2 regions of the Paenibacillus ilasis genome follow, and region 1 is predicted to be linked to the other one. Evidence: a T-box and tRNA genes for the amino acid it is inferred to sense, from the RefSeq annotation. Region 1 holds a T-box; the other holds one or more tRNA genes.
The links. The T-box of region 1 lies ahead of ACETK5_RS24525 (arginine--tRNA ligase). A T-box ahead of a tRNA ligase gene usually reads a tRNA of that ligase, here a tRNA-Arg.
Positions count from the first base shown of each region.

Region 2: it has a tRNA-Arg gene. The T-box ahead of ACETK5_RS24525 (arginine--tRNA ligase) is inferred to sense a tRNA for this amino acid. The anticodon was not compared.

Region 1 covers NZ_JBHDJG010000003.1:57,155-64,826, forward strand. The annotation lists gene ACETK5_RS24505 (DEAD/DEAH box helicase family protein) at 1-2,660, opposite strand, end outside; gene ACETK5_RS24510 (acetyltransferase) at 2,692-3,165, opposite strand; gene ACETK5_RS24515 (EamA family transporter) at 3,299-3,727, shown strand; gene ACETK5_RS24520 (class I SAM-dependent methyltransferase) at 3,871-4,635, shown strand; T-box leader at 4,695-4,918, shown strand; gene ACETK5_RS24525 (arginine--tRNA ligase) at 4,981-6,843, shown strand; gene ACETK5_RS24530 (hypothetical protein) at 6,929-7,369, opposite strand.
Region 2 covers NZ_JBHDJG010000002.1:65,949-75,895, forward strand. The annotation lists gene ACETK5_RS20580 (PdaC/SigV domain-containing protein) at 1-410, shown strand, start outside; gene clpP (ATP-dependent Clp endopeptidase proteolytic subunit ClpP) at 899-1,495, opposite strand; tRNA gene ACETK5_RS20590 (tRNA-Arg) at 1,657-1,731, opposite strand; gene ACETK5_RS20595 (sugar-binding transcriptional regulator) at 2,103-3,146, shown strand; gene gap (type I glyceraldehyde-3-phosphate dehydrogenase) at 3,246-4,250, shown strand; gene ACETK5_RS20605 (phosphoglycerate kinase) at 4,445-5,626, shown strand; gene tpiA (triose-phosphate isomerase) at 5,704-6,456, shown strand; gene gpmI (2,3-bisphosphoglycerate-independent phosphoglycerate mutase) at 6,457-8,001, shown strand; gene eno (phosphopyruvate hydratase) at 8,051-9,340, shown strand; gene ACETK5_RS20625 (RsiV family protein) at 9,815-9,947, shown strand, end outside.

The DNA.
Region 1 (7,672 bases):
CCGATATGCTTACGCCACAATTGGGCAAACTGCTCGGCATGCTCTTTTCGACGACCAATTTCCTCCGGCACGGCATGGTAATCCCGTTTGATCACAAACCAGCGGCGCGATTCACGGTATAGAAGGTAACGCGGGTTCTCGATCGGGTCCAGCACCTGCTGCAGCGAATTCAGAAAGAGTGTTTTCTCCTGCGTGGTTCCGTCTTTCAGCCAACACACAACGGTTCCCCCCTCTTCCTCCGCTTTCAACCGGTGAATGCTGGGCTCGGATTCGACCAGCTTCATATCAAACAGAGTCGTATAAACGACAAGAGCAACCTCCCGGATACTCCGCTCCAGCGACTGATGCCGTACCAGCATTTTGATGGCTTTATATATCCAAGGGCTTGATACGAGCAAAGCAACGGCAACTGGGATTAGCACGTTGAACCAGACCGGCGCGTCCGATTGAAGCAAACGCGGTGACGTCATCGCCTCGGTGAAGGTACCAAGCCCCAAACCAACGGCAAAAATGAGGACGGCTTTCACCGTATGAGCAAACACTACAGGCCTAGGGATACTCTCTCGATCCGCCGTCAGTTCTTCCGTCATGGAGCTGTGAAGGGCAATCGCCGAATCCCAACGCTCCTTCAGAAGATGCCGCTGCCTCGCTCGCTCCCATGTGTCGCGGTTATAGTCGTTAATGCTTCCTGCGGTTTGCCCTTTCCGAAGGTCAAGCCCCATGCGCTCCATGCCCGACTCTATGGTCTGGTGCGAGATCGATAAACCGACAAGAGAACGAAATCTTCGCCCAAGCGAGCTCAAATCTTCGCCGCCATCGATCCTGGCTGTATCTACGCATGCCAGATGCCAAATCGCTCCGGTCTTATCCGGGTTCCCGCGCTGGGCGCGAATCGCCCGTCCCCTCATCTGATTAGATAGCATGAACGAGCCTACATACGATGCCATGATCAAGGAATTGATTCCGGGAGCATCCCAACCCTCACCCAGAAGAGCCGCTGTACCGATCAGCACTTGGATTTCTCCCTCGGAAAACACTTCCGTTATGATTGCGACAATGGCCGAGCGATTCGTATCACGAACATCAATCGTTACATAGCGGCTGTCGTGTTCAAGGGGTCGCTCCGATAAGCGATGCCCTCGCCGTTCGGCGCAAGCCCTAGCCAAAGGTATAGCCGCTACCGGCAGCACAACAAAGGAGCCTGTCAGAATGCCTATGGGCAGCTCGTGCTCGCGCTGTGAACCGCTTTTCTGAGCTAGCTGCCTTCGGATCAACTCAAAAATAGGGACAACGCCGAGCCGATTCAGCGGCTTCTCGTCATCTGCATCCTTCGGCAGGTCCTCCTTGCGGATATAATCGGTCAAGATGACCATCCGCAAGCTATCTTCCAGAATGGAACGCTCGAATTCAAGAATACGGCTGATCCCATGCAATTTAGAGACACTTTGGACCAGCATTTTGTCAAAGGCAGGTGTAGAACGCATATATACCCTACGACGTTCAATCATGCCCAACCGACTGAGCCTCTTCTGCAAAGTCTTTAACTCCGGCAGCTCGCCATTTATATGTGTATCTTTATACAGGATGCCGCCAAGGAGCTCCTCCAGCCACTCCTCAGAAAAGTCGGGCGTTTCCTTCTCTTTCATGCCGAGCAGCTTCACTGCGTCCTTCCAGATCGGCTGATTGGCGGCACGCAGATAAAACACCATGCTGGAGTAATATCCCGGCGAGGACAAAATTTCCTCCATGTACGTTTCGGATTGTGCAATCCAGGGATGATTGGCGATTTGGTCTGCCAGAAACTGATCCCGCACCAGCTCGTCTCTGACCTGCGCTGCCTGCAGCCGAAACTCCTTTAGTTTAGCTGCCTCCTCTTGAGTAGGCATCGTCAAGCTTATGTAATCCTGATGCGGGCAAAGCTCCCCATGGCGGACTAGCTCGGGGACGCTGATTTCTTCGTCTATGGGACCGCAAAGGTCGATATATCGCTGCCATTCCCTCGGATTGACGTCGTATGGCGGCGTCGCCGTAAGCGCGATTTTCGTTGGCTGATCCAACATTTCGCATAGCTGCATGGCACTTTGCCACCAAGACATCCGAAGATGATGCGCCTCGTCAAAAATGACGGTATGATATCCCCGTTCCTTCAACAGTTCCAGAGCTGCTTGTGCCTCGGTACCGTCCGTGATATCATCCTCGCGGTCACTGTCACTCCCTACCCGCTCCGCCTCAGAGCCTTCCATGCCCGTATCTGAAAACTCGCGGTTCTCATCTCCGGCTTGAACCACATACTCCATCTCCGCCGTGTTTTTCTTCCTCGCAGACGTCTGCTGGCCTGCCGCACTTAGCAGACTGTGAAGGGCTTGATAGGTCGTAATCGTTACCAAGGCCGGTCGTTTGAGTGAAGTAGAGATCCATTCGGGCTGGTCCTGCTCATCAAGGAACAGTTCCACGAGGCGGCTTGCCCATTGCTGCTTAATGGTGAGCGTGGGAGCTAATATAATGGTGGGCCGATTTATTCGCAGCATGACTTCCAGTCCCAGAACGGTTTTTCCCGAACCTGGGGGCGCTACCAGATGCAGATGGCGATTCTTCAGATGATGCTCAAGCCCGTCCAATACCCTCTTCTGATAGGAGCGCCAAGGATATCGAAACGACAAGTTACTCGGAAAAAACTTTGATTCCTCCAGTTTAGCTGCACCTCCCTTTTTCATCGGATGGATAAGGCAGCTGCATGTGAATAAGCGGAAACGGCTTCCCGGAGCCGTCCAGCTCGGAGCGGCCGATTTGCACAAATCCGTATTTTTTATAAAAGGCATGGGCCTTGGGGTTCTGTTCATTCACATCGACTTGCAGCCTCCGCCCCTTCAGCTGTTCGGCGTGCCTTATCAGTGTCGTTCCCGTACCTTGACCGTGATGGCGGGGATCCACAAACAGCATTTCAATTTTGGAGCCATCCAGCCCCATAAATCCAATCGGTTCCTGTTCCGTATTCAAGCAGACCCAGATCTCCATGGATCTCAGCGCTCCGTTTTGCATCATATCATAGTAAAACCCGATATCTTCCTCCGTCAGGAAATCGTGCGTTTGGGATACGGCATGAAGCCATAATTCCACCAGCCGATCATGAAACTCTTCTGCGTAAGGCGCTATATAATGCGTCATTTTTCATCCAGTCCCTTCCAAATCGTTTATCCCTTGAGAATTCATGATATCGTAAAAATTGCTCTATACTATTATAAAGGAATCCGGTACATTAATCAGAGACTTTATCTTTGTCAGGAAGGAGAGATCAGCATTGCCATTATGGCTTGTATACGCATTGCTGTCTGCGGTCACGGCGGCACTTGTCGCCATTTTCGGAAAAATCGGCCTGCAAAACATCGATGCCAACTCGGCAACGGCCATTCGCTCTGTCATCATGGCACTATTTCTGCTGGGGGTCGTGGGGGTTCAGGGCAAATTCTCGGAACTCGGTGACATTCTGGTTCAGAAGAAAGCATTAAGCTTCATTGTGCTCAGCGGCATCGCGGGGGCATTGTCCTGGCTGTTTTATTTTCTCGCGCTAAAATACGGCAAAGTATCGCAGGTAGGTCCGATCGATAAGTTGAGCGTTGTCATCGCGGTCATTCTTGCCTTTGTGTTTCTTGGAGAAAAGATATCCTGGATTAACGCAGCTGGCGTTGCACTCATTGCCGTTGGCGCTCTTCTGGTTGCCGTCAAATAAGGTTCTACATAAAACCGCTGCTCAGCGGCTTTTTGTCTGTTCGTTTATTGATAAAACCTATCAATATTATCACATCTATATATTTCTAATTATAAGATAAACATGTCACAATGAGGATAATTCATGGGTGAAGGGGTGTTGTTATGTCAGAGCAAGTATGGAAAGCTTACGATTATGATCGGCAGTTATCGTTTGTCTCGGCTTATGGAAAAGGAGTCGTAGAGCTTCTTGCGCCTCAACCCGGAGAACGGATTCTCGACCTGGGCTGCGGGACCGGTGATTTGGCTTATGAAATATCCGTTTCGGGTGCATACGTAACCGGCATGGATTATTCGGCAGAAATGATTGAACGCGCAAAAAGCAAATACCCCGGGCTTTCGTTTCTGACCGGAGACGGAGAGAACTTCGAAACCGAAACGCCGTATGATGCCGTCTTCTCCAATGCTGCCCTGCACTGGATGAAGGATGCTGCAGGCGTGGTACGCTCCGTCCATGGAGCCCTCAAACCCGGCGGCCGATTCGTCGCGGAATTTGGAGGCAAGGGGAATATCGACGGAATCTATCAAGCCTTGAAAACGGTGTTCGCCGATCATTATGGAATCGATGCCGACACCAGGAATCCGTGGTATTTTCCTAGTCTTGGCCAGTATGCCAGCCTGCTTGAATCCCAAGGGTTCCGGGTGCATGTCGCCCATCACTTCGACCGTCCCACGAAGCTGCCTGAGGGCAAGGACGGTATGAAGTATTGGCTGCAACATTTTGGCGATCTCTTCTTCGCTGGATTCTCGGCCGGCGAGAAGGACAAAGCAATTGCCCGCATCAGCCAAGCTGCCCAAACGACGCTCTGGCATGAGGATGCATTTTACGCAGATTACAGGCGCCTGCGAATCTTTGCAGAGAAGGTTTAGTCATTTGGGGGTTGCTTTTCTAAATAGAATGGTTATAATATGAAAAAAACTTGAAGATATTATTTTCGTTGATTGGGAGAGTAACTGCACTTGACTTTAGTCCAAGCGAGCCGGGAGGGTGGAAACCGGTACAAAGTCGGCCGTGAAGCGGACCCAGGAGATGGCCTTCCGAAGTGAAATGCTGTAGGGAGCCCCGGCTTACACCGTTATCGTATAAAGGTGGTTAAACCCTATCGGTTTAACAACAAGAGTGGTACCGCGAGCACAAGTCCTCGTCTCTTTAGGAGATGAGGGCTTTTTTTGATTTTTCCGACGTGTTTTTTTATTTTGAAAGGGGGATTTAACGTGTTAAGTCATTTGATTACTTCGAGCCTTCAACAAGCAGTAAACCAGGTGTGTGAAGCTTCGGGCGCCAAACTGCCGGATTCCACTCCAGTCCGGGTTGAGCAGCCTGCCAGCATGGAGCATGGGGATTACGCCACCAACATTGCGATGCAGCTAGCAAAGCTGCTTCGTAAGCCTCCGCTGCACATTGCCGAGCTGATTCAAGCCGAGCTTGAGCAGGATACGTCCTACAATCAGCTTGTCTATGCTACGGAGATTGTTGCCCCAGGTTTTATGAATCTGCGTATCGATTGGGAATATTGGGCTGGGCATCGCTTTGAATTGCCTCCGGCAACAAACGAGAAGATTGTCATTGAGCATACTTCCATCAATCCGAACAAATCCGCCCATATCGGCCATCTAAGAAACTCCTGTATCGGGGATACGTTGGTCAGGCTGATGAGGAAGCTTGGTTACGAGGTGGAGGTTCATAATTATATCGACGACCTTGGCAATCAACTGGCAGATACGGTGGTCGGGATGCTCCATACGCCGCTGTCCAAGGAACATGCCCGGTTCGGCGATTACTGCTGGGACGTCTATTCAAGCACCAATAAGGCCTATGAAAGAGAACCTGGGCTGGTTCAGCATCGGACCGAGGTTCTGCACGCACTGGAAGAGGGCAACCAGAATCTATCCTGGATCGGACTGCTCGTGGCCGAGCGAATCGTTAAAGAGCATCTTGAAGAAATGAAGCAGTTCGGCATTGACTATGATCTGCTTGTGTGGGAGAGCAGCATTGTCAGAGAGGGATTCTGGGCGTCGGCGTTCGAGCTGTTGAAGAACACGCCCCTCTTCCATCAGGAAACCGAGGGTAAACTTGCTGGCTGTTGGGTGCTCAAGCAAACAGGAGCGGAAGCCGGGGACGATCCCGAGTCAGACCACAGCATGGATAAAGTGCTGGTACGCTCGAATGGCATACTGACCTACACTGCCAAAGACATCGCCTATCATTTGTGGAAATACGGTGTGCTCTCCAACGATTTTGTATATAAAAAATTCACAGACGAGGTTTGGACGACGAGCACCCATGGCGAGCAGCTCACTTTTGGCAAAGCAGACATAGTCATCAACGTCATTGACTACAGACAGCAGTACCCGCAGGCAATGGTAAAGCAGGCGCTGGAAAGCCTAGGATTCCAAAAAGAGGCCGACAAGCTCCGTCATGTCAGCTACGGCGTCGTTTCGTTAAGCCCTTCTGCGGCTGCGGATCTCGGAATCGATACTTCCGATGGGAAAGCGTCCTATGCGATGTCCGGGCGTCAGGGAATCGGAATTAAAATCACCGAGCTTATCCACCAAGTAGCCAAGTTCATCGAAGACACCCGTTCCGATAAAAACGGTTTATCCAGTCATACGATCGCAGCCGCCTCCATCCGTTACTATCTGCTTCGCTTTGCACTGCAAACCGAGGTGGTGTTCGATCTGAAGCAGGCGACTGAAATATCAGGAAATACGGGGGTATACCTGCTCTACTCCTATGCGCGTGCACTCAGCGTGCTCAATAAAGCTCAAGAAGCCGGTGTTACGCCGTCGGTGCCTGCCCGGTTCCCTGCGATGGAAAAAGCGGAGCATGCGCTGCTTCGCCATATCAGCACCTGGCATGATACCCTATACGCCGCCGGACGGGAACTATCTCCAAGCGCCATCTGTAACTTTACTTATGAGCTGTGCTCCTTGTTTAACAATTTTTATTCGGCATGCCCGATTCTGAAATCGGCGGATGAAGTGCTCCAGTTCCGTGTATGGCTCACTTCCTTATTCAAGAACACGCTTGGCGAAGCGTTGGAGGTCCTGGGACTGCCTACACCGAGCCGGATGTAAATTCCCTCTGAAGAATTAGCGGATCATATTTTATAAAAAAAGCCACCATACTATTCCTGCGAATACGTACGGTGGCTATCTTATATTATTGCAACCCTCTGACGGCCAGTCTGACCTGGACGCCATCTGCTGCCGGCTCTTCCTGCAGGGTCCAATTGACAGCCAACGCTTCTTTCAAGCGAGCGACCTGCTCCTCTTGGAGCTTCAGCCCCTCAATAATGCCTTCACCTACACTAAAATCGGATTCCGAGCTGATGCGGAAGGCTTCCTCCAGCCAGATCTTCAACCCGTTGCGGGTATTAAACGTAATTTTGTATCCCTCGCTGACGGCCTTCTCCAAATCTTCCCCATGTTCGTTTGCATAAGAAAACAGTTCCTCGTAGTGAAAATGACCATTGTTCGCAACTTGGAATCTGTCTACCTCACCCAAGCGCACAGCCTCCAGCAGTTCGGAGGAAGTCAGCCCCGATTTTCGGGCATGCTCCAATAAAATGGCGGTATTCTGTGATATTTTAGTAAGCTGCAAGCTCGATGCCTCCTCAATATAGTTCGTAAAATACTTTTTTCTTCTATTATAAGACGAAAACGCTAGGATGTCAGACACTTCTCCAACATCAGCTATATCAGGACGCTCCCGTCCCAGTCGGGGTACGGCCTTTTAGGCCGACTGCGATGTAATCCTTACGAAGCTTAGCGCAGGCGAACCCTAATTGGGATTCTCATCCTCACGGGACGTTTTGTCCCAGTCGGGGGACGGCCTTCCAGGCCGACTGCGAAGTATTCCTCCCGAAGCCTATGCTCCGACGAACCCCAAAGTTGGGGTTCATTA
Region 2 (9,947 bases), on a different contig from region 1:
AATTCCCGCCGTCGGAATCCAGTTTCCCATACGAATTCAGTGGTGACTTCGTGGTCCATTACAACCAGAACGACATCCTGAGCATTACGGCGTACGATTACTCGTATACCGGCGGCGCCCATGGCATGACCTTCCGTAAAAGCTTCACGTTCTCCTTGAAGGACGGCAAGCAGATGAAGCTGGGCGATTTCATCAACATGCAGGGCAAGAACAAGCAGAAGCTGAACAACCTGGTGCTGAGCAAGATGAAGAAAGAAGGAGGCTACCTCGGCGGATTTGAGGGCGTGCCTGCCGATGCTGATTTTTATGTGAAGGATAATGCTGCGGTGCTGTACTTCCAGCTTTATGAGTACACGGCGTATGCTTATGGATTTCCGGAGTTTGAGCTGAAACTGAAAGAGTGGAAGTAAGAGCATATGATAAGCGGTTTGTGTAAACTGTGATCATTTAATTTCATACCATAGCTTGTTGAGATATATGATGCTGTCCTGAAGTAACACTGTGCTGGAACCAATTGCGATAAATCCCTTGATCATGGAACGTGGAGAGTGTGTATTCTCCCTTCCAGCGATCAAGGGATTTTTTGTGTTTATCGAGGAAAATGGGTTTTCCTGTATTCCCCTCCCCTCAAGTTAAGGGAGGCCTTTTAGGAGGGGAGTGCCCTTACCGTCTTTATGTTTTATTGAAAAAATCGTACCGAAGTGAGAGTATCCTTGGAGGAGCAACGCGTTCGCCTTTGAAATCGGGAAACCTCCTTATCCATTCATTCATGTTTCCCGATTTCAACAGCGACCGGAGGGGATACACTCACTATTTAGTACTCGAAGTTTTCAATGAATCCAGAGGATAACAAAGGGCAGGCACCGGATAACGGCGCCTGCCCTTTGCTTCATTTCTTTTATAGTCCTTGCGGTGGTGTATTTTCCAGTACTTGATCGATCAGGCCATACTCTTTAGCTTCGTCAGCCGTCATGAAGTAGTCACGATCGGTATCCTTCTCAATGCGCTCCAGCGGTTGGCCCGTGCGTTCGGACAGGATGCGGTTCAGTTTGTCGCGCATTTTGAGAATGCGGCGAGCACGGATCTCAATATCCGTGGCTTGACCTTGTGCGCCGCCGAGCGGCTGGTGAATCATAATTTCGCTGTTAGGCAGACCGTAACGTTTGCCTTTAGCGCCTGCGTTGAGCAGGAATGCGCCCATGGAAGCAGCCATGCCGACACAGATCGTCGAAACGTCCGGCTTGATGAACTGCATCGTATCGAATATCGCCATACCTGCGGTAATGGAACCGCCAGGACTGTTGATGTAAAGATGAATATCCTTCTCAGGATCCTCAGCCGACAAGAACAGCATTTGAGCAATGATGGAATTGGCGACCACGTCATTTACGTCGGAGCCGAGGAAGATAATGCGGTCTTTCAGCAATCTGGAATAGATGTCGTATGCCCGCTCACCGCGGTTGCTTTGTTCAACGACCATAGGTATAAAACTCACGTGGAAAACCTCCTCTTAAGTACCTCATATAAATACTGTTACCGTATTACCCACATGATAAACAATTTAAATCAAAAAGTCAAAGATAGTCAAACTATTGGGTAAAAAAAAGAGCCGTCATGGGCACTTTAGGGTAATCAGTATAGAGAATAAAGATAAAATGGCGCGCCCGCGAGGAATCGAACCTCGATCTCAGGCTCCGGAGGCCTACGTCATATCCATTGGACCACGGGCGCATAAGAGAAACGTCTATCGACGTACATTCAAAGAAGACAAACCGCATTTAGCAGTAGTTTTTCTTGCGATATCAGGAAGCTGACTCCACGAAGTTGACACTTTCTGATATCTAAAAAAATTAGCAACGAAGTTGATTATACCGCATCTTTTTCAAAAATACAATAGCAGGCAAAACTTTGTTCCTATTATATAGACAAGCCTGTAGTTGGTCATAATGTATAAGAATGCCTGGGGCAGAGAAATATACTTTCGGACACTTGCAACCGGTCTGATTATTGGTTAGAATAAGGGTGGGACTTAAAAAGTTTGACTGGGACATTTTACGACCAGGCAGAGGAGAGCCGAGACGAAGTTTGCAGGAGTGGAATGCATGCGTAACCTATTAGAAATACAAGAGCAGCTTCTGCCGGATCTGATGGACACTCTTAAACGAAGGTATTCCATCCTTCATCAGATCAAGTTGTCCGGAATTGTTGGCCGAAGAACACTGGCTTCATCACTCTCGATGACCGAGCGTGTCCTCAGAGCAGAGACGGATCTTCTGAAAGCGCAAGGGCTGATCGAGATTGAAACGCTTGGCATGCGGATCAGCAGTTCAGGGATATGCTTGCTGGAGGAACTGGAACCGGTTATGAATGAGTTATTCGGACTGGTTGAACTGGAAGAGAAGATCCGTCAGGCTTACGGGCTTCGTAAAGTGGTCATTATTCCCGGTGACAGTGAGTCATCTCCGGAAGTCAAACGCGAGCTTGGCCGTGCCGGAGCAAGAACGCTGCTAAGCTTTGTACAGGATGGAGATACGATTGCCGTAACAGGCGGCTCCACGCTTGCCGAAGTAGCAGAGCAGATGTCCTCTTTGCCTGGTGGCGAACCGCTGACAAGCACATGGTTTGTGCCTGCCCGGGGCGGTCTCGGGGAGAGTGTCGAGATTCAAGCGAACACCATTGCCTCTAAGATGGCTAAGCGCGTGGGAGCTGAGTACCGATTGCTGCATGTACCGGATCTGCTTAGCGAGGATGCCTACCAGTCTTTGGTGCAGGATCAGCATATCCAGGAGATTGTGGATGTGATCAGGCGCTGCCGAGTCATTATTCACGGCATCGGAGATGCCATGGAAATGGCAAGAAGACGCAAGCTGGATGAAAACTCGATTCAGAACTTGCAGGCCGATGGCGCGATTGCGGAATCCTTCGGCTACTACTTTAGTGAAGATGGCGAAGTTGTCCACAAAATGCTTACCCTCGGGCTGCGGCTTGAGGATATTATGCGGACGGAGACGATCATCGGCATTGCTGGGGGTCAAGGCAAGGGCAAGGCGATTCACGCGGTGCTGAAATTCGGACATGAGGATATTCTCGTTACCGATGAAGCCGCGGCACTGGAAGTCGAGAAGGAGATTGACGCCGGTATTTGAATCCACGGGCGTACAATTGATTTTTCATTATTGTTGTCTTGATTGGCTTAACGGCCAATCTTGAATATATAAATTTTACAAATATGGAGGGAACTACTCATGGTTAAAGTAGGTATTAACGGTTTTGGACGTATTGGACGTAACGTGTTCCGCGCTGCGCTGAACAACAGCGAAGTTGAAATCGTGGCAATCAACGATTTGACGGATGTAAAAACGCTGGCACACCTTTTGAAATATGACACAACTCACGGCAGACTTAATGCAACGGTTGAAGCTAAAGAAGGCGCACTCGTTGTAAACGGCCGTGAAGTGAAAGTATTCGCTGAGCGTAACCCAGAAGCATTGCCTTGGGCTGAGTATGGCGTAGAAATCGTTGTAGAATCCACTGGTATTTTCACAGCGAAAGACAAAGCTTCCGCTCACTTGAAAGGCGGCGCTAAGAAAGTTATCATCTCCGCTCCAGCAACTGACGAAGATATCACGATCGTTATGGGCGTTAACGAAGACAAATACGATGCAGCTAACCATACTGTAATCTCCAACGCTTCTTGTACGACAAACTGCTTGGCTCCTTTTGCTAAAGTTCTTGACGAGAAGTTCGGTATCGTTAAAGGTATGATGACTACAGTTCACTCCTACACGAATGACCAGCAAGTGCTTGATCTTCCGCACAAAGATCTGCGTCGTGCTCGTGCAGCTGCTGAGAACATCATTCCATCCACAACAGGTGCTGCTAAAGCGGTTAGCCTCGTTCTGCCACAATTGAAAGGCAAATTGAACGGTATGGCAATGCGTGTACCTACAAAGAACGTTTCCGTAACGGACCTCGTAGTTGAGCTGTCCAAAAACGTAACGCTTGAAGATGTAAACGGAGCACTGAAAGCTGCTGCTGAAGGCCCGCTCAAAGGCATCTTGAACTACTCCGAAGAGCCGCTTGTATCCAGCGACTACAATGGCGACCCAGCTTCTTCCACGATCGATTCGCTCTCCACTATGGTAGTTGGCGACAACATGGTGAAAGTTGTTTCTTGGTATGACAACGAGTGGGGCTACTCCAACCGTGTCGTTGACCTCGCTGCTTACATCGCAAGCAAAGGTCTGTAATTGATCTAGCCATACAATCGAAGAGGAGTTCCGTTTCACGGGTCTCCTCTTTGGTTCATGGTTTTTCCTTGTTTTCATGCCAGAGCACTGGGAAGAATAGACAAGATCCGGGCGCTGGTTAGCGATAGAGAGAGAAACGAGAGCAACTGCATGCTGTCGGTGAGGAGAATAGTTTTCTTAGGAGGAACGTGGAGATGAACAAGAAAAGTGTACGTGATGTAGAAGTAAGCGGCAAACGGGTGTTTGTCCGCGTCGATTTCAATGTACCGCTCGAAGATGGTAAAATTACAGACGACACTCGTATTCGCGAGACTTTGCCGACCATTAAATATTTGGTAGAGCAAGGAGCGAAAGTCATCCTGGCCAGCCACATGGGCCGTCCAAAAGGTGAGGTCGTTGAATCTTTGCGCCTGACTCCGGCAAGTCAGCGTCTGTCCGAGCTGCTCGGCAAACCGGTAGCCAAAGCGGATGAAGCCGTAGGAGAAGCGGTTAAAGCGCAGGTAGAGAAGCTGCAAAACGGCGATGTGCTCGTGCTTGAAAATGTTCGTTTTTACGCTGGTGAAGAGAAGAATGATCCGGAACTTGCGAAGCAATTCGCTGAACTGGCCGATCTGTTCGTGAATGACGCGTTTGGTGCTGCTCACCGTGCGCACGCTTCGACAGAAGGTATCGCTCATCATCTTCCGGCTGTATCGGGATTGTTGATGGAAAAAGAGCTGTCCGTTCTCGGCAAAGCCCTTTCGAATCCGGACCGTCCTTTTACCGCCATCATCGGTGGATCGAAGGTTAAGGACAAAATCGACGTGATCGACAACCTGCTTACGCTTGCTGACAATGTCATCATCGGCGGTGGACTTGCTTACACGTTCTTCAAAGCTCAAGGCCATGAAATTGGTCAATCTCTGCTTGATAAAGAGAAGCTTGATGTTGCACTCGGTTTTATCGAGAAAGCTAAAGAGCTGGGCAAAAACTTCTACCTGCCGGAAGATATCGTCGTTACGGACGAGTTCAGTGCAGACGCGAATACCAAGATCGTTGATATCGACGGCATCCCAGCCGATTGGGAAGGCGTTGACATCGGTCCTAAGACTCGCGCCAAGTATGCAGAAGTGATCAAGAACTCCAAACTTGTCGTGTGGAACGGTCCTATGGGTGTATTCGAAATCGCTCCGTTCAGCAACGGTACTCGTGAAGTGGCACAAGCTTGTGCGGATACGGAAGCTTACACGATTATCGGCGGCGGCGACTCGGCTGCAGCAGCGGAGAAATTCGGCCTTGCCGACAAGATGAATCACATCTCGACAGGCGGCGGTGCATCTCTTGAGTTCATGGAAGGCAAAGCACTTCCTGGTGTTGTGGCACTGAACGATAAATAGAAATAGGCACTACAATTGGATAGCAAGTGGATGAAGTTTGGACCCCGATTCTTCGGGGGAATAAAGGAGTGAATCGTGTGAGAACACCTATCATAGCTGGTAACTGGAAAATGTTCAAAACCGTTCCGGAAGCAGCTTCATTTATTGAAGATGTGAAAGGCAAAGCGGAAGTAGAAGGCGTGGAAAGCGTGATTTGCGCGCCATTTACCAATCTTCCTGCATTGGTTGAAGCGGTCAAGGGCACGAACATCAAAATCGGTGCACAAAATCTTCATTTTGAAGATAATGGCGCCTTTACGGGTGAAATCAGCGGGTTGATGCTGAAGGATCTGGGCGTGGACTATGTCATTATTGGACATTCCGAGCGCCGTCAGTATTTTGCCGAAACCGATGAGATCGTGAACAAGAAGGTACATGCGGCATTCCGTCATAGTCTTCTTCCGATCGTATGCGTTGGCGAAAAGCTGGAAGAACGCGAAGCCGGCCAAACCAAAGACGTGTGCAAAGTACAAACGGAAGCTGCGTTCGCAGGTGTTCCGGCTGATCAAGCGATTCATGTTGTTATTGCTTATGAGCCAATCTGGGCGATCGGAACGGGCAAGTCCTCTACGGCAGAGGATGCGAACGAAGTCATCGCTTATATTCGTGAACTCGTTAAAGGTCTGTACGGCGAAACCGTTGCCGAGCAAGTTCGCATTCAATACGGCGGTAGCGTGAAGCCTGAAAATGTAGCGGAGTATATGGGACAAAGCGACATCGACGGCGCGCTCGTTGGTGGTGCAAGTCTACAACCGGCTTCCTACATCGCACTCGTTGAGGGGGCGAAGTAAATGTCTGCTCCAAAACCCGTAGCTCTGATCATCATGGACGGTTTCGGGCTTCGCAACACCGAGGTGGGCAATGCGGTCGCTCAAGCGAACAAGCCTAACTACGACCGGTATTTGAAGCAATACCCGAACACCACGTTGACCGCTTGCGGTGAAGCTGTAGGCTTGCCGGAAGGCCAAATGGGGAACTCCGAAGTGGGTCACTTGAACATCGGCGCAGGCCGGATTGTGTATCAGGACTTGACCCGTATCACGAAGTCGATTCGTGAAGGAGAATTCTTCGAGAACGAAACGTTGGTGGAAGCCGTTCGCGCTGCCAAGAACAACAACAAGAAGCTGCATTTGTACGGATTGGTATCCGACGGCGGCGTTCACAGTCATATTGAGCATATGTTCGCCATGCTGGATCTTTGCAAAAAGGAAGATTTCCATGACGTATACATCCATGGCTTCATGGATGGACGCGACGTGGCACCGGACAGCGGCAAGCAGTTCGTTAAGGATCTGATTGCGAAGATTGAAGAAGTGGGCGTTGGCCAAATCGCTACGCTTTCCGGTCGTTATTATGCGATGGACCGCGACAAGCGTTGGGACCGTGTCGAGAAGGCTTACCGTGCCATGGTGTATGGCGAAGGACCTAAATATACGGATCCGCTGAAAGCCATCACTGAATCTTACGAGAAATCGGTTTACGATGAATTCGTTGAACCGACCGTAATGGTGAATGGTGAAGGCGAGCCGGTTAGTTTGGTGGAGAGCGGAGATTCCGTCATCTTCCTGAACTACCGTCCTGACCGTGCGATTCAGCTGTCCCAGGTGTTTACGAATAATGATTTCCGTGGCTTTGAACGTGGACCGAAGTTCCCGCAAAACTTGCATTTTGTCTGCTTGACGCTGTTCAGCGAGACGGTGGAAGGCTTCGTCGCCTACAAACCGAAGAATCTGGACAACACGCTGGGTGAAGTGCTGGTTCAGCACAACAAGAAGCAGCTTCGTATTGCGGAAACTGAAAAGTATCCACACGTCACGTTCTTCTTCAGCGGTGGACGCGATGTTGAGCTTCCAGGCGAAACACGCGTACTGATCAACTCACCGAAAGTGGCGACGTATGATCTGAAGCCGGAGATGAGCGCCTATGAAGTGGCGGATGCTTGTGTGAGAGAAATCGAAGCGGATAAGCATGACGCGATTATCTTGAATTTCGCGAACCCGGACATGGTCGGCCATTCCGGTATGCTGGAGCCGACGATTAAAGCCGTTGAGACGACGGATGAGTGTGTCGGCAAGGTTGTAGAGGCTGTTTTGGCAAAAGGCGGGGTTGTTCTGATTACCGCTGACCACGGAAATGCGGACATGGTATTTGATGAGAATGGACGTCCATTCACCGCACATACCACGAACCCGGTTCCGTTCATCGTAACGGATGAGAATGTAACGCTGCGTGAAGGTGGTATTCTCGCCGACATCGCGCCAACGATTCTCGACCTGATGGGTCTGCCGAAGCCGGACGAAATGACCGGAACTTCGATGATTGCAGCACGTAAATAAGTGGTTCATAATGGAACATAAACATAACATATCAAAGGAGACTATACACATGACTATTATTTCTGATGTATATGCACGCGAAGTCCTTGACTCCCGCGGCAATCCAACCGTAGAGGTTGAAGTATACCTGGAATCCGGTGCAATCGGTCGCGCGATCGTTCCATCCGGTGCTTCCACTGGTGTTCACGAAGCTGTTGAGCTTCGCGACGACGACAAATCCCGTTACCTGGGCAAAGGCGTTCTGAAAGCTGTTGAGAACGTGAACGAAATCATCGCTCCTGAAGTGATCGGCATGGACGCTCTGGACCAGCTCGGCATCGACAAGCTGATGATCGCTTTGGACGGTACCCCGAACAAAGGCAAATTGGGTGCGAACGCAATCCTGGCCGTATCCATGGCTGTAGCTCGCGCTGCTGCTGATGCATTGGATCTTCCACTGTATGTTTACCTTGGCGGATTCAACGCCAAACAACTTCCAGTACCTATGATGAACATCGTGAACGGTGGCGCTCACGCGGACAACAACGTTGACGTTCAAGAGTTCATGGTATTGCCTGTTGGCGCACCTAGCTTCAAAGAAGCACTTCGCATGGGCGCTGAAATCTTCCACAACCTGAAATCCGTTCTGAAGGGCAAAGGCCTGAACACGGCGGTTGGTGACGAAGGCGGCTTCGCTCCTAACTTCACATCCAACGAAGATGCCTTGTCTTCCATCATCGAAGCAATCGAAAAAGCCGGCTACAAGCCAGGCGAAGATGTATTGCTGGGTATGGACGTAGCTTCAACTGAGTTCTTCAAAGATGGCAAGTATGTCCTGGAAGGCGAAGGCAAATCCTTCACACCAGCAGAATTCGTGGACTTGCTCGCTTCTTGGGTAGACAAATACCCAATCGTAACCATCGAAGACGGATGCTCCGAGGACGATTGGGAAGGTTGGAAATTGCTCACCGAGAAATTGGGTAACAAAATTCAACTCGTGGGTGACGACCTGTTCGTTACCAACACCGAGCGTCTGGAAAAAGGCATCAACGAAGGCATCGGCAACTCCATCCTGATCAAAGTAAACCAAATCGGTACATTGACGGAAACGTTCGATGCGATCGAAATGGCAAAACGCGCAGGATACACGGCTGTCATCTCCCACCGTTCCGGTGAGTCCGAGGACAGCACGATCGCTGATATCGCAGTAGCTACGAACGCGGGTCAGATCAAAACGGGTGCTCCTTCCCGTACGGACCGTGTGGCAAAATACAACCAATTGCTTCGCATCGAAGACCAATTGGGCGAGCTTGCTCAATACAACGGCTTGAAGTCGTTCTACAACTTGAAGCGCAAGTAATTGAAATAAGAGAAAGCCCAGCTCCTGCTTTTGAGGGAGCTGGGCTTTTTTGCATTGGTTTTAGGTTTTAGGGATGTTGGGGGGACGGAGAGGCTGCACCTTGGACTGGGAGCTGAGGGGCGGTGCGTATATCGGCTCCGGTCGCTGTTAAAATCGGGAAGCTGGAAGGAAATAGGCTGAGGAGGCTTCCCGATTTTAAAGGCGAACGCGCTGCTCCTCCACCCGATCTACGCACCTGAGCGGGGAAGTGGTGCGCAGCCTCTTGGGGGCATCTCGTAGTCGTGCAAAGAAAGCCCAGCTCATGTCCGATGACATGAGCTGGGGCTTTTGGGTGTGGGAGAAGGAGAGATCGAATGGCAGGACATGCTCAGCTATGCTTCAGTTGAATGAGGAAGAAATTCCATTTTTTATAATATACAAGGGAATTCTTCGGCCGTATAATGGATCCTAGTATGTTGAACTAGGGGGAACATAATGAGAAAAGTTATTTCAGGATGGTTGATCGTGTGTTTGATCAGCCTGATCTTTTTCGAAGCAAATGTTGATGCAGCCGCAACACATGTTAAGACAAGCATACATTATTACCACGGCCAGCAATATATGCAAA